3 regions of the Shewanella sp. MF05960 genome follow, and region 2 is predicted to be linked to each of the others. Evidence: predicted binding sites of a transcription regulator. Region 2 holds the regulator's gene; each other region holds the start of a gene.
The links. Region 2 encodes MetJ, which represses methionine synthesis genes. Its sites were predicted from a motif close to TAGACGTCTAGACGTCTA; they were not measured.

Region 1 (3,290 bases), on a different contig from region 2:
AAGCATGCGATAAACGTTTCGATACTGGCCAGCTGCGCCATGCTAGGTCTTCTTTTTTAGCCACTTGCGAGCCATCACCGCGATATTTTTCGGCAATGTCTAACAGTTGTTCAGTGTTGCTTGAATCGGCCACTGGGCAAGGTAAGTTTTGTACCACGTTTTCGACTCTAAGCTTAAGCTCTGGGTCAATGTCATCATAAATCGCTAATTGACCTGCGTTTACAATCCCCATGTCCATACCCGCCTGAATCGCATGGTATAAAAACACTGCGTGAATGGCTTCACGCACTGGGTTATTGCCGCGGAACGAGAACGACACGTTAGACACACCACCTGAAATCATGGCGTGTGGCAACGTCGATTTAATGTCTTTGATTGATTCAATAAAGTCGACAGCATAGTTGTCGTGCTCATCAATGCCGGTCGCGATAGCAAAAATGTTCGGGTCGAAAATAATATCTTCTGGGGCAAAGCCAACCACATCAACCAAAATGCGATATGCACGGGTACAAATTTCGGTTTTACGGGCACGAGTATCGGCCTGGCCTTGCTCATCAAACGCCATCACAATGGCCGCCGCGCCATAACGTTTTACTAATGTGGCTTGTTTAATAAAGGCTTCTTCACCTTCTTTCATCGAAATTGAGTTAACAATCGACTTGCCTTGCACGCATTTAAGACCCGCTTCAATCACTTCCCATTTTGATGAGTCGATCATGATAGGTACGCGTGAGATGTCTGGTTCTGAGGCAATGAGATTTAAAAACTTGGTCATCGACGCGGCGCCGTCGAGCATGCCTTCGTCCATGTTGACGTCGATAATCTGTGCGCCGTTTTCAACTTGCTCACGGACAACATCGAGTGCTTCTTCAAATTTTTCTTCTTTGATTAAGCGTAAAAATTTAGCCGAGCCTGTTACGTTGGCACGTTCGCCGACGTTAACAAATAATGAGTTGTGATCAATTGTTAATGGCTCTAAACCCGATAACCGACAGGCGACAGGAATGTCGGGGAGCTGTCTTGGATCATGTCTAAGTACCGCTTCACGAATCGCGTTAATGTGGGCCGGTGTGCTACCACAACAGCCGCCGACAATATTAAGCATGCCAGCTTCAGCCCATTGAGTAATGACTTCGGCCATTTCTTCTGGGGTTTCATCATAACCACCAAACTCATTAGGTAAGCCCGCATTTGGGTGGGCAGACACATAACATTCGGCAATGCGTGATAATTCTTCAACGTAGGGGCGCAGCTCTTTTGGGCCAAGGGCACAGTTAAGGCCAATCGATAATGGCTTAATATGGCGCAGCGAGTTATAAAATGCCTCGGTGGTTTGCCCGGTAAGGGTACGACCGGATGCATCAGTAATGGTACCCGAGATCATCACCGGTAAGCGCTCGCCAATGTGATCGAACACTTTTTCAATGGCAAATAATGCGGCTTTGGCATTTAAGGTATCAAAAATGGTTTCGACCATAATAATGTCGGCACCACCTTCAACTAAGGCGCTGGTTGATTCAACATAGGCTTCGACTAATTGATCAAAACTGACATTACGAAACCCAGGATCGTTAACATCTGGGCTAATAGAACAGGTACGGTTGGTTGGGCCAAGCACCCCAGCAACATAACGAGGCGTGCCTGTTTGTGCTGCTACTTCATCGGCAGCCTGGCGGGCTACGCGGGCACCTTCAAGGTTAATTTCTGCCGACAAGGCTTGCATGTCATAGTCGGCCATGGCGATAGTGGTGGCGTTAAAGGTATTGGTTTCAATGATGTCGGCACCGCCAAGCAGGTATTTGACATGAATGGCCTTAATCAACTCGGGTTGGCTGAGCACTAATAAGTCATTATTACCTTTAACATCGCAATGCCAATCTTTAAAGCGTTCGCCGCGATAATCTTCTTCTTCCAACTTATGATCTTGGATCATGGTGCCCATCGCACCATCTAAAATCACAATACGCTCTGCTAACAATGCGTTAAGTTGTTCAAGTGTTTGACTGTGAGAAGTCGACTTCGCCATAAACAGTTACCTTTTTATCACTATATTGCTTGATACCTTGATTAAGATAAGCATACCCTTAAATCAATCTAAAAGGGCGATATCCTCATTGAGCTCATCAATGGGCTAACTTACATGCTTATCTACTCAGAATGTGTTTGGACATATAAACGTATAGACGGCTATAGTACGCGAGTTTTTATCACAAGGGCAAGGCTGAGGTTGATTTAAATGAAACAAGCTAAAATCATTTTTTTACGCCACGGCGAGTGCGAAGGCGGTGACATTGCCCGTGGCCAAATTGATGTTGCGCTCACAGAGCAGGGGCGTGAGCAAATGCGCCAAGCCTTTAGTAGTGTGCCTTTACCCATTAAGCAAATATTTAGCTCTCCTTTAGTGCGCTGTCAGCACTTTGCCGATACGCTGTCGCAGCAGTTATCCATACCATTAACGACATTGCCAGCCTTACAAGAGGTCAATTTTGGCGTATGGGATGGGCAAACTTATGATGCGATTTATCAAGCCAGTCCAAGCCAATTTGATGCGTACTGGCAAGACCCATGGAAAGTGGCGAATACACCAGATAAGGGTGAGAGTTTGGTGGATTTTTATCACAGGGTGCAGCAAGGCTTTATGGTGGTAGTCGACAGTATGTGGCAAACACTTAACCTTGCAAATGAGCCAGAAGCTAATCATCTGCAAGCCTTAGTCATTACTCATGGCGGGGTAATGCGTTGCATTATGGCGCATGTGCTTAATGCCAGCCAAAACAACGGATTATTCGCTAACCTAGCCATCCCCTATGCTGCTATTATGTCTGTTGATGTGTACTGGACTGAGCCTAGCGACAGTAATACACCTTTAGCTGCTAATTCAGTGTTTCAACCTGAGGTTAGCTTTAGGATAAACTGGCCGCAACAAGTGGCGGTAGATACACGTTAATCATTATGTAATTCAAAGTATTGGGAATTGGGTTAAGCCCAAACTGTACCCGCAACTGTAGGTATTCAACTCGCCGTTGAATATAAGTCAGATACCAGCTTTAAATTGCCTCAACCCCCATACCTAAGCGGGTGACTTAGGGGAGTTATTATGTTGATATTCATTGAAGTATGTTGGGCATGGGAAGGTGTAAAGCATGCCTGAGTCAGTATTAGATGTTGAACACCTATTTTGGCAAGTTAACGGTAAAACCATTCTCGCCGATATTCATTTCAGCTTACCGAAAGGGCAAATGTTAGGGCTAATTGGCCCAAATGGCGCGGGTAAATCGAGCCTATTACGT
Region 2 (3,290 bases):
GGCATTAAGTAGTTCTACAATCTTTTGTGCGTTACGTTGATGCTCTCGAATACGCACTGCTAGTGTGCGTAAACCGCGTAAGGTTAAGTAACTGTCAAACGCAGAACCGGTTAACCCAAGGGTATTTGACCACCAATGTAACAGTTCGCCTACTTCAGGATCTTTGGCTACAACCGCACCGCCAACCACATCGCTGTGGCCATTAATGTATTTAGTGGTTGAGTGAATAACGATGTCAGCCCCCAACAATAACGGTTGCTGTAAAATGGGTGATAAAAAGGTGTTATCTACCGCAACTAATGCCCCTACATCACGACAAGCACGGCTAATCGCTTCAATATCAACAACGCGCAGTAATGGATTTGACGGGGTTTCTAACCACACTATTTTAGGTTTTTGCGCTATCGCTTGGCTCAATGCTTGAGCATCGGTTTGGTCGACAACCACTAATTTAAATTGGCCTTTTTTAGCCAAATTGGTAAACAAGCGATAACTGCCACCATAACAGTCGTGCGGAACCACTAATAAATCATCAGGGCCGAGTAAGCTGGTCACCAATGTAATGGCCGCCATACCTGTGCATGTCACCACTCCGGTTGCACCTTGCTCAAGTTTTGCCAGCGCGTCACCTAATATGCAACGAGTAGGATTGCCTGATCGGCTGTAGTCAAATTCGCGCGGATTTTTATGGCCGTCGAACGAATAATTTGTCGATAAATAAATCGGTGGTACTACGGCTCCATGTTGTGTGTCTGATTCTATACCCTGGCGAACGGCCAATGTGGCGCTTTGATACTTAGTCATAAAGACTCCTAAAAATTCACAAACACACAAAATAGATGTCTAGACGTCCAAATTTACCTAAGAGGTTAGCGTACGTCAACCTAAATTAGACGTTTAGACGTCTAAACATAAAGAAATCTATTTGCAATCGTCACTAAATAGTAGCAATAATTTGACTAGAGATTGTAAGGGGTTAAAATCTGCCCCGTATTTATCGTTAAGGGTAAGTTAATGACTGAGTGGAATGGCGAATATATCAGCCCATATGCCGAACACGGCAAAAAGAATGAACAAGTAAAAAAGATTACAGTTTCTATCCCTTTAAAAGTATTAAAAGTACTGACAGATGAGCGTACCCGTCGCCAGATAAACAATCTGCGTCATGCGACCAACAGTGAACTGTTATGCGAGGCATTTTTGCATGCATACACAGGCCAACCATTACCTCATGACGGTGATTTATCCAAAGATGAACCGGATAGCATTCCAAGTGAAGCGAAAAAGTTAATGGATGAGATGGGTATTGAGTGGGAAGAAATGGAATAACCCACAGACTTAATCAACAGACTTTGAAGCGACCCTAATAAGAAGTCGTGATATTTTTATAGAGAACTTATGATGTCATTTATCGATCCATCTACATTGATACTGGCATCAGTTATCGTTTTTTTTGGCGCGCTAACCCAAAGCTTAATTGGCTTTGGGTTAGCCGTTGTCGCAAGCCCTCTGCTGTATATTGTGAATCCCCAACTTGTCCCTGTCCCCATAATTGTCATGGGATTTGCCATTTCGGCAATGACCTTATACCGAGAGCGCGGACACCTGCAATTTAATGGCTTGCAGTACGCCTTACTCGGGCGGATCCCCGGTGGATTTGTGGGCGCAGGATTATTACTGTTTGCCCCGCAAGCCATACTCGGCTTAATTATTGCGGCTATCGTATACATTGCTGTGATTCTGAGTGTTTACAAGATTACCGCCCCCATCAACCGTGTAAGCTTATTTATTGCTGGAGTATTCTCCGGTATTTTTGGCAACATCGCCGCGATTGGTGGCCCACCGATGGCGATTTTACTCGCCGGACAAGATGCCAGCCAATTTAGAGCGGCATTGTCAGCCTTTTTTGTGTTCAGTTCGCTGATTGCGTTAGCCATTTTAGCCGTGGTCGGTTTAGTAGAAATAAAGCATTTGTGGTTGTCACTGATGCTGCTACCGTCAGTCATTAGCGGCTATCTTGTCTCTGGTTTGTTAATCAACCACGTCGATAAAAACAAAACCCGTCTTGCCACTCTCGTGCTCTGCAGCATCAGCGCCACGGTTTTAGTGGTTAAATCAGTGATGGCATTAGCCAGCTAACCCTAAAAGCGATCTCTTTTTACATCTCAAAATATACCCTTACCCGCCTATCAAGCATCCAGCCAAATTAGCAATAGATCTGCGTCACACAAGTTCATTAGATTTTTTTCAATTAACTTTTTTTCAATTAGATTTTTCTCATGAATATGATCTACTTCAAATTAACAATACCTCTTTTTAGGTAACATTATTTACAGCAAAGCAATACAGCAATATTGCTAAGGCACAACCTATAAAAGCCCATAGAGGATAAACATGATGAACACTTATATGAAAGTTGGTATCGCAGTCGCTATTGCATTATCTCTCGGTAGCCAGGTCATGGCAGCCGATGGCGGCAACCCTAAAAAAGGTAAACACCTGTACAAAAAAGAATGTAAAGCCTGCCACAGTGCCAATAGCGAAGGTCAAGAGCTCACCCCGATGAGCAAAACCATGAGCCAATGGGATCGCTTCTTCTCGCGCGACAAACACAAAGCAAAACCTGCCGTTTTTGAGGCATTGTCTGAACAAGAACTAAAAGATATTCAACAGTTTTTGTATGACCATGCTGCCGACTCAGACCAGCCAGCAACCTGCGGCTAAGTCAGCCCAGCTGATCAACGTTTCTGAGTAAACGCCAACATCAGCCAGTAACCGAATCGAATTAAAAAATAATGAGGCTTAGCCTCAGGGAATCTGACAACCAAAATTTGCTTAATTGATTCAATATTAGGCAAATACGGGGAGAAACATCATGAGAACACTTATCTCAATACTGGTTGCTAACGCGCTCTTTATGAGTGGTGCAGCCGTAGCAACTGACACCGATGTACAAAAAATTGCCGAACTAGAAAAGCAGTTGGCCGAAATATCTGAAGATTTAGATTACTTAAACTCACGCGTTGACAAAACAGAACGTCATAGCGCATTAGACAGAATCGAAATTACCGGTGACTTCAGGACTAAAGTGCATTCATTGCACTATCAAAATGTCACTTGGAACCCCGCCATGAACGTCAACTTTTCTGACTTTGCCGCTAAAGCAATGGCCGGGGAATTTGGCGATCCAAGCAGTGCCAGCTCACCTTTAGGCCAAATGATGATGGCCAATCCTGATTTAGCCGCCGCATTCCAAAGCGGTATGCTGCAAGGCGTAATGCCGATGGTAT
Region 3 (3,290 bases), on a different contig from region 2:
TGTTCAATATAAACATGGCTCTATTTATACTATGCGAGTAGACATTACGTTAACGTAAACTACCTATCAATACCTACTCTCGCTGTAAACGCATTTTACTCACGATTAACATGTATATATTGCTTTACGACTATGCCTAATCTATACAATCGTTTCATTTAATGCTGGCACTAAGCAAAGCACCGTTCGTTGACCAATAGGGACATTCGCATTAGGAAACACGATGGCTTCTTGCGGATGTTCTACTTTAACTTCAATACCGCCTTCGGTGGCCAACACTTCCCCCTGATTAAAGGCACTGAAGTTTTTGGCATCACCGGCAAAGCTAAACGCAAAGTCATCGAAATGTTTATTAATCGAGCGAGATACTTTGTACAAATTGACCTTGCTAGCGTCAAACTCAACTGGGGCTAACTGAGTTTCAGTAATCAACTTTTCAAGCATAGTATGAGTTTGAGCAAAGCGACTCATATCGTTTTGGCCAAATGGCATGACTTTACCTAATTCAACAGTAAAAGCATCTGCTTGAAATTGCTCTGACGAATAATAGCTGAACGTGGTTGTGGGCTCATGGTGGAACAACATCGTATCAACGCCACATGCCGCCAAAAACATAATTTGTTCACCGCTGAAAGCACGGCCTGGGCGGTATGGGTAAATAGCAAACTTCTCATGCTTTGAAGCACGGATTGCAGTATGTAAGTCGTAATGTATGCGTTGATTGTCACGATTGGCATTGAAAAAATCTGCCACATATTGCTCTAACGCTTTTGCACGATGACGTTCTGGGTGGGTTAAGCCCTCACCTTTTGAATGCGCGCCGCTGAATAACCGGTTCATGTTCTCGTCAATAAAACGGGTTTTATTGAGAATAGCAGCAGGATTACCGATTAAAAACATCACTCGTTGTTTTGCGATAATTCGCTGGGTCAGTAAATCTTTAATGAGTTGATTACAGATTTCAATCGGCGCGGTTTCATTGCCGTGCACAGCGCAAGACAACACAATATCTTTGCTGGCATGAGCTGGAGTAAATACAATCACTCCAGTATCTAATACATCAACACGAGTGTGCTGACCTAGCATAAAGTCATATGCTGCAGGTATTTGAGTGGGGTTGGCTAAGGTGTAAGCTAAAAAATCGTTATGTTTGGTTAGGTCAGATAACACGATCAACTCCTTGTATCATTATTATATGGCATCGTTAATGACATGTTACTTAATGGATTAACTTTTGTGCCTATTGGCGCGGATTCTATCATAGGAGAACGCGAGTTTAATGATGGCATATGTTAGATTTATTTATTAATCAAAGTTTGCTTGCAAAAACATAAAATATTCAACACAATTACAGCCATCTAGACTTCTATAATTTGTTTTAAGGGTATGTCATGGCGTTAGCAACATTTGGTGCAGGTTGTTTTTGGGGTGTTGAGTATTTCTTCCGTGAAATCGACGGTGTAAGCAATGCAACTTGTGGCTACATGGGTGGCAAAGACAGTGCTAACACCTATAAAGAAGTTAAAACAGGTTCTACTGGTCATGCTGAAGTGGTTCAAGTTGAGTTTGATCCAGAAGTCGTCAGTTACAACGACTTATTGGACACGTTTTGGAAAAACCACAACCCAACCATGCTCAACATGCAAGGCGGCGACATTGGTACGCAATATCGCAGCACGATTTTTTTCCATGATAAAGAGCAAAAAGCCCAAGCTGAAAGCTCGAAGTTGGCATTAGCACGTAGTGGTAAATGGGGACAGCGTCATATTGTGACTGAAATTGTACCAATACAAACATTCCACATTGCTGAGGAATATCATCAGAATTATTTAGAAAAAAATAATTTACCAACCTGTCACTTGGTTTATTAATCACAGTAACGTTCCAAGCCTAGCAAGACTTATTGCCGTTTCAAGCTGGTTAATGATCACCATTCCCCAGCTTGAACAATAATATTTACACAATAGATTAGCGCAATCGATTTCCTACCGTTAACTTCCCTTTACCCGCCGTTATAAATTCCATACAATCCCATGCAAATTGCTTAAGGCATGTTATCGGAGAACAAAATCATGAGTGAAGCTCGTCACGTTAACCTACTAATTTTAGGTTCTGGCCCTGCCGGCTATACCGCTGCTGTTTATGCTGCGCGTGCAAATTTAAATCCTGTGATGATCACAGGTATGCAGCAAGGTGGTCAATTAACCACGACTACTGAAGTTGAAAACTGGCCAGGCGATGCAGAAGACCTAACAGGTCCTGCATTAATGGAACGTATGCAAAAGCATGCTGAAAAGTTTGATACCGAAATTATTTTCGATCACATCAATGAAGTCACGTTAACAGAACGCCCTTTCCGTTTAAAAGGCGACAATGGCGAATTTACGTGTGATGCATTGATTATTGCTACTGGTGCCTCAGCTAAATATTTAGGTCTGCCATCTGAAGAAGCGTTTATGGGCCGCGGTGTTTCTGCCTGTGCAACCTGTGACGGTTTCTTCTATCGTAACCAAAAAGTGGCAGTGATTGGCGGCGGTAATACTGCTGTTGAAGAAGCGCTTTACTTAAGTAACATTGCCTCTGAAGTTCACTTAATTCACCGTCGTGACAGTTTCCGCTCAGAAAAAATTCTGATCAACCGTCTAATGGACAAAGTGGCTAATGGCAACATCATTTTACACCTAGACCAAACACTTGAAGAAGTGACGGGTAACGACATGGGTGTAACGGGTCTTAAAAAGAAGAGCACTAAAGACGGTTCTATTACCGATTTAGAGGTTGCTGGCGTATTCGTAGCCATTGGTCACAGCCCAAATACTGGTATTTTTGCTGGCCAGTTAGAAATGAACCACGGTTATTTACAGGTTAACAGTGGTCTTCAGGGTAATGCGACACAAACTAGCATCGAAGGTGTTTATGCTTGTGGCGACGTAATGGATCAACATTACCGTCAAGCAATCACCTCTGCAGGTACAGGTTGTATGGCTGCACTAGATGCTGAGCGTTACTTAGACGCGAAAAAATAATTTATTCGCTTACTCACTCGCCAAATAACGGGTATACAAACGAGTGAGATTTCGATGACAAAAAAGAGCAGATTTTCTGCTCTTTTTTTGTCTACAAAATATAGCTAATCACTCAATCCAACCATAAAATCTACACTCTTTTCTGATAAAACACCGCTTCAGTATCGCCTAATGGATCGCGATGAAGTCGTTTGTACTGAAATTGCATACCTAATTTTTTCATGATGGCGATAGACGCTAGATTATCTTCAACCGCTATCGCGC

Region 1: a site for MetJ is predicted at 2,173-2,190, ahead of metH (methionine synthase). Genes of this name have one in related genera too.
Region 3: a site for MetJ is predicted at 1,352-1,369, ahead of msrA (peptide-methionine (S)-S-oxide reductase MsrA). Genes of this name have one in related genera too.

Annotation. Positions count from the first base shown of each region.
Region 1 is NZ_JBOZPS010000001.1:298,324-301,613, reverse strand. Features, by position in the region: gene metH (methionine synthase) at 1-2,026, opposite strand, end outside; gene ACROAE_RS01310 (histidine phosphatase family protein) at 2,237-2,947, shown strand; cobalamin riboswitch at 2,946-3,064, shown strand; gene ACROAE_RS01305 (ABC transporter ATP-binding protein) at 3,144-3,290, shown strand, end outside.
Region 2 is NZ_JBOZPS010000004.1:279,863-283,152, forward strand. Features, by position in the region: gene metB (cystathionine gamma-synthase) at 1-804, opposite strand, end outside; gene metJ (met regulon transcriptional regulator MetJ) at 1,015-1,329, shown strand; gene ACROAE_RS06095 (sulfite exporter TauE/SafE family protein) at 1,399-2,139, shown strand; gene ACROAE_RS06100 (c-type cytochrome) at 2,395-2,724, shown strand; gene ACROAE_RS06105 (DUF3373 domain-containing protein) at 2,876-3,290, shown strand, end outside.
Region 3 is NZ_JBOZPS010000010.1:120,718-124,007, forward strand. Features, by position in the region: gene astE (succinylglutamate desuccinylase) at 142-1,170, opposite strand; gene msrA (peptide-methionine (S)-S-oxide reductase MsrA) at 1,392-1,871, shown strand; gene trxB (thioredoxin-disulfide reductase) at 2,073-3,026, shown strand; gene ACROAE_RS12155 (GNAT family N-acetyltransferase) at 3,157-3,290, opposite strand, start outside.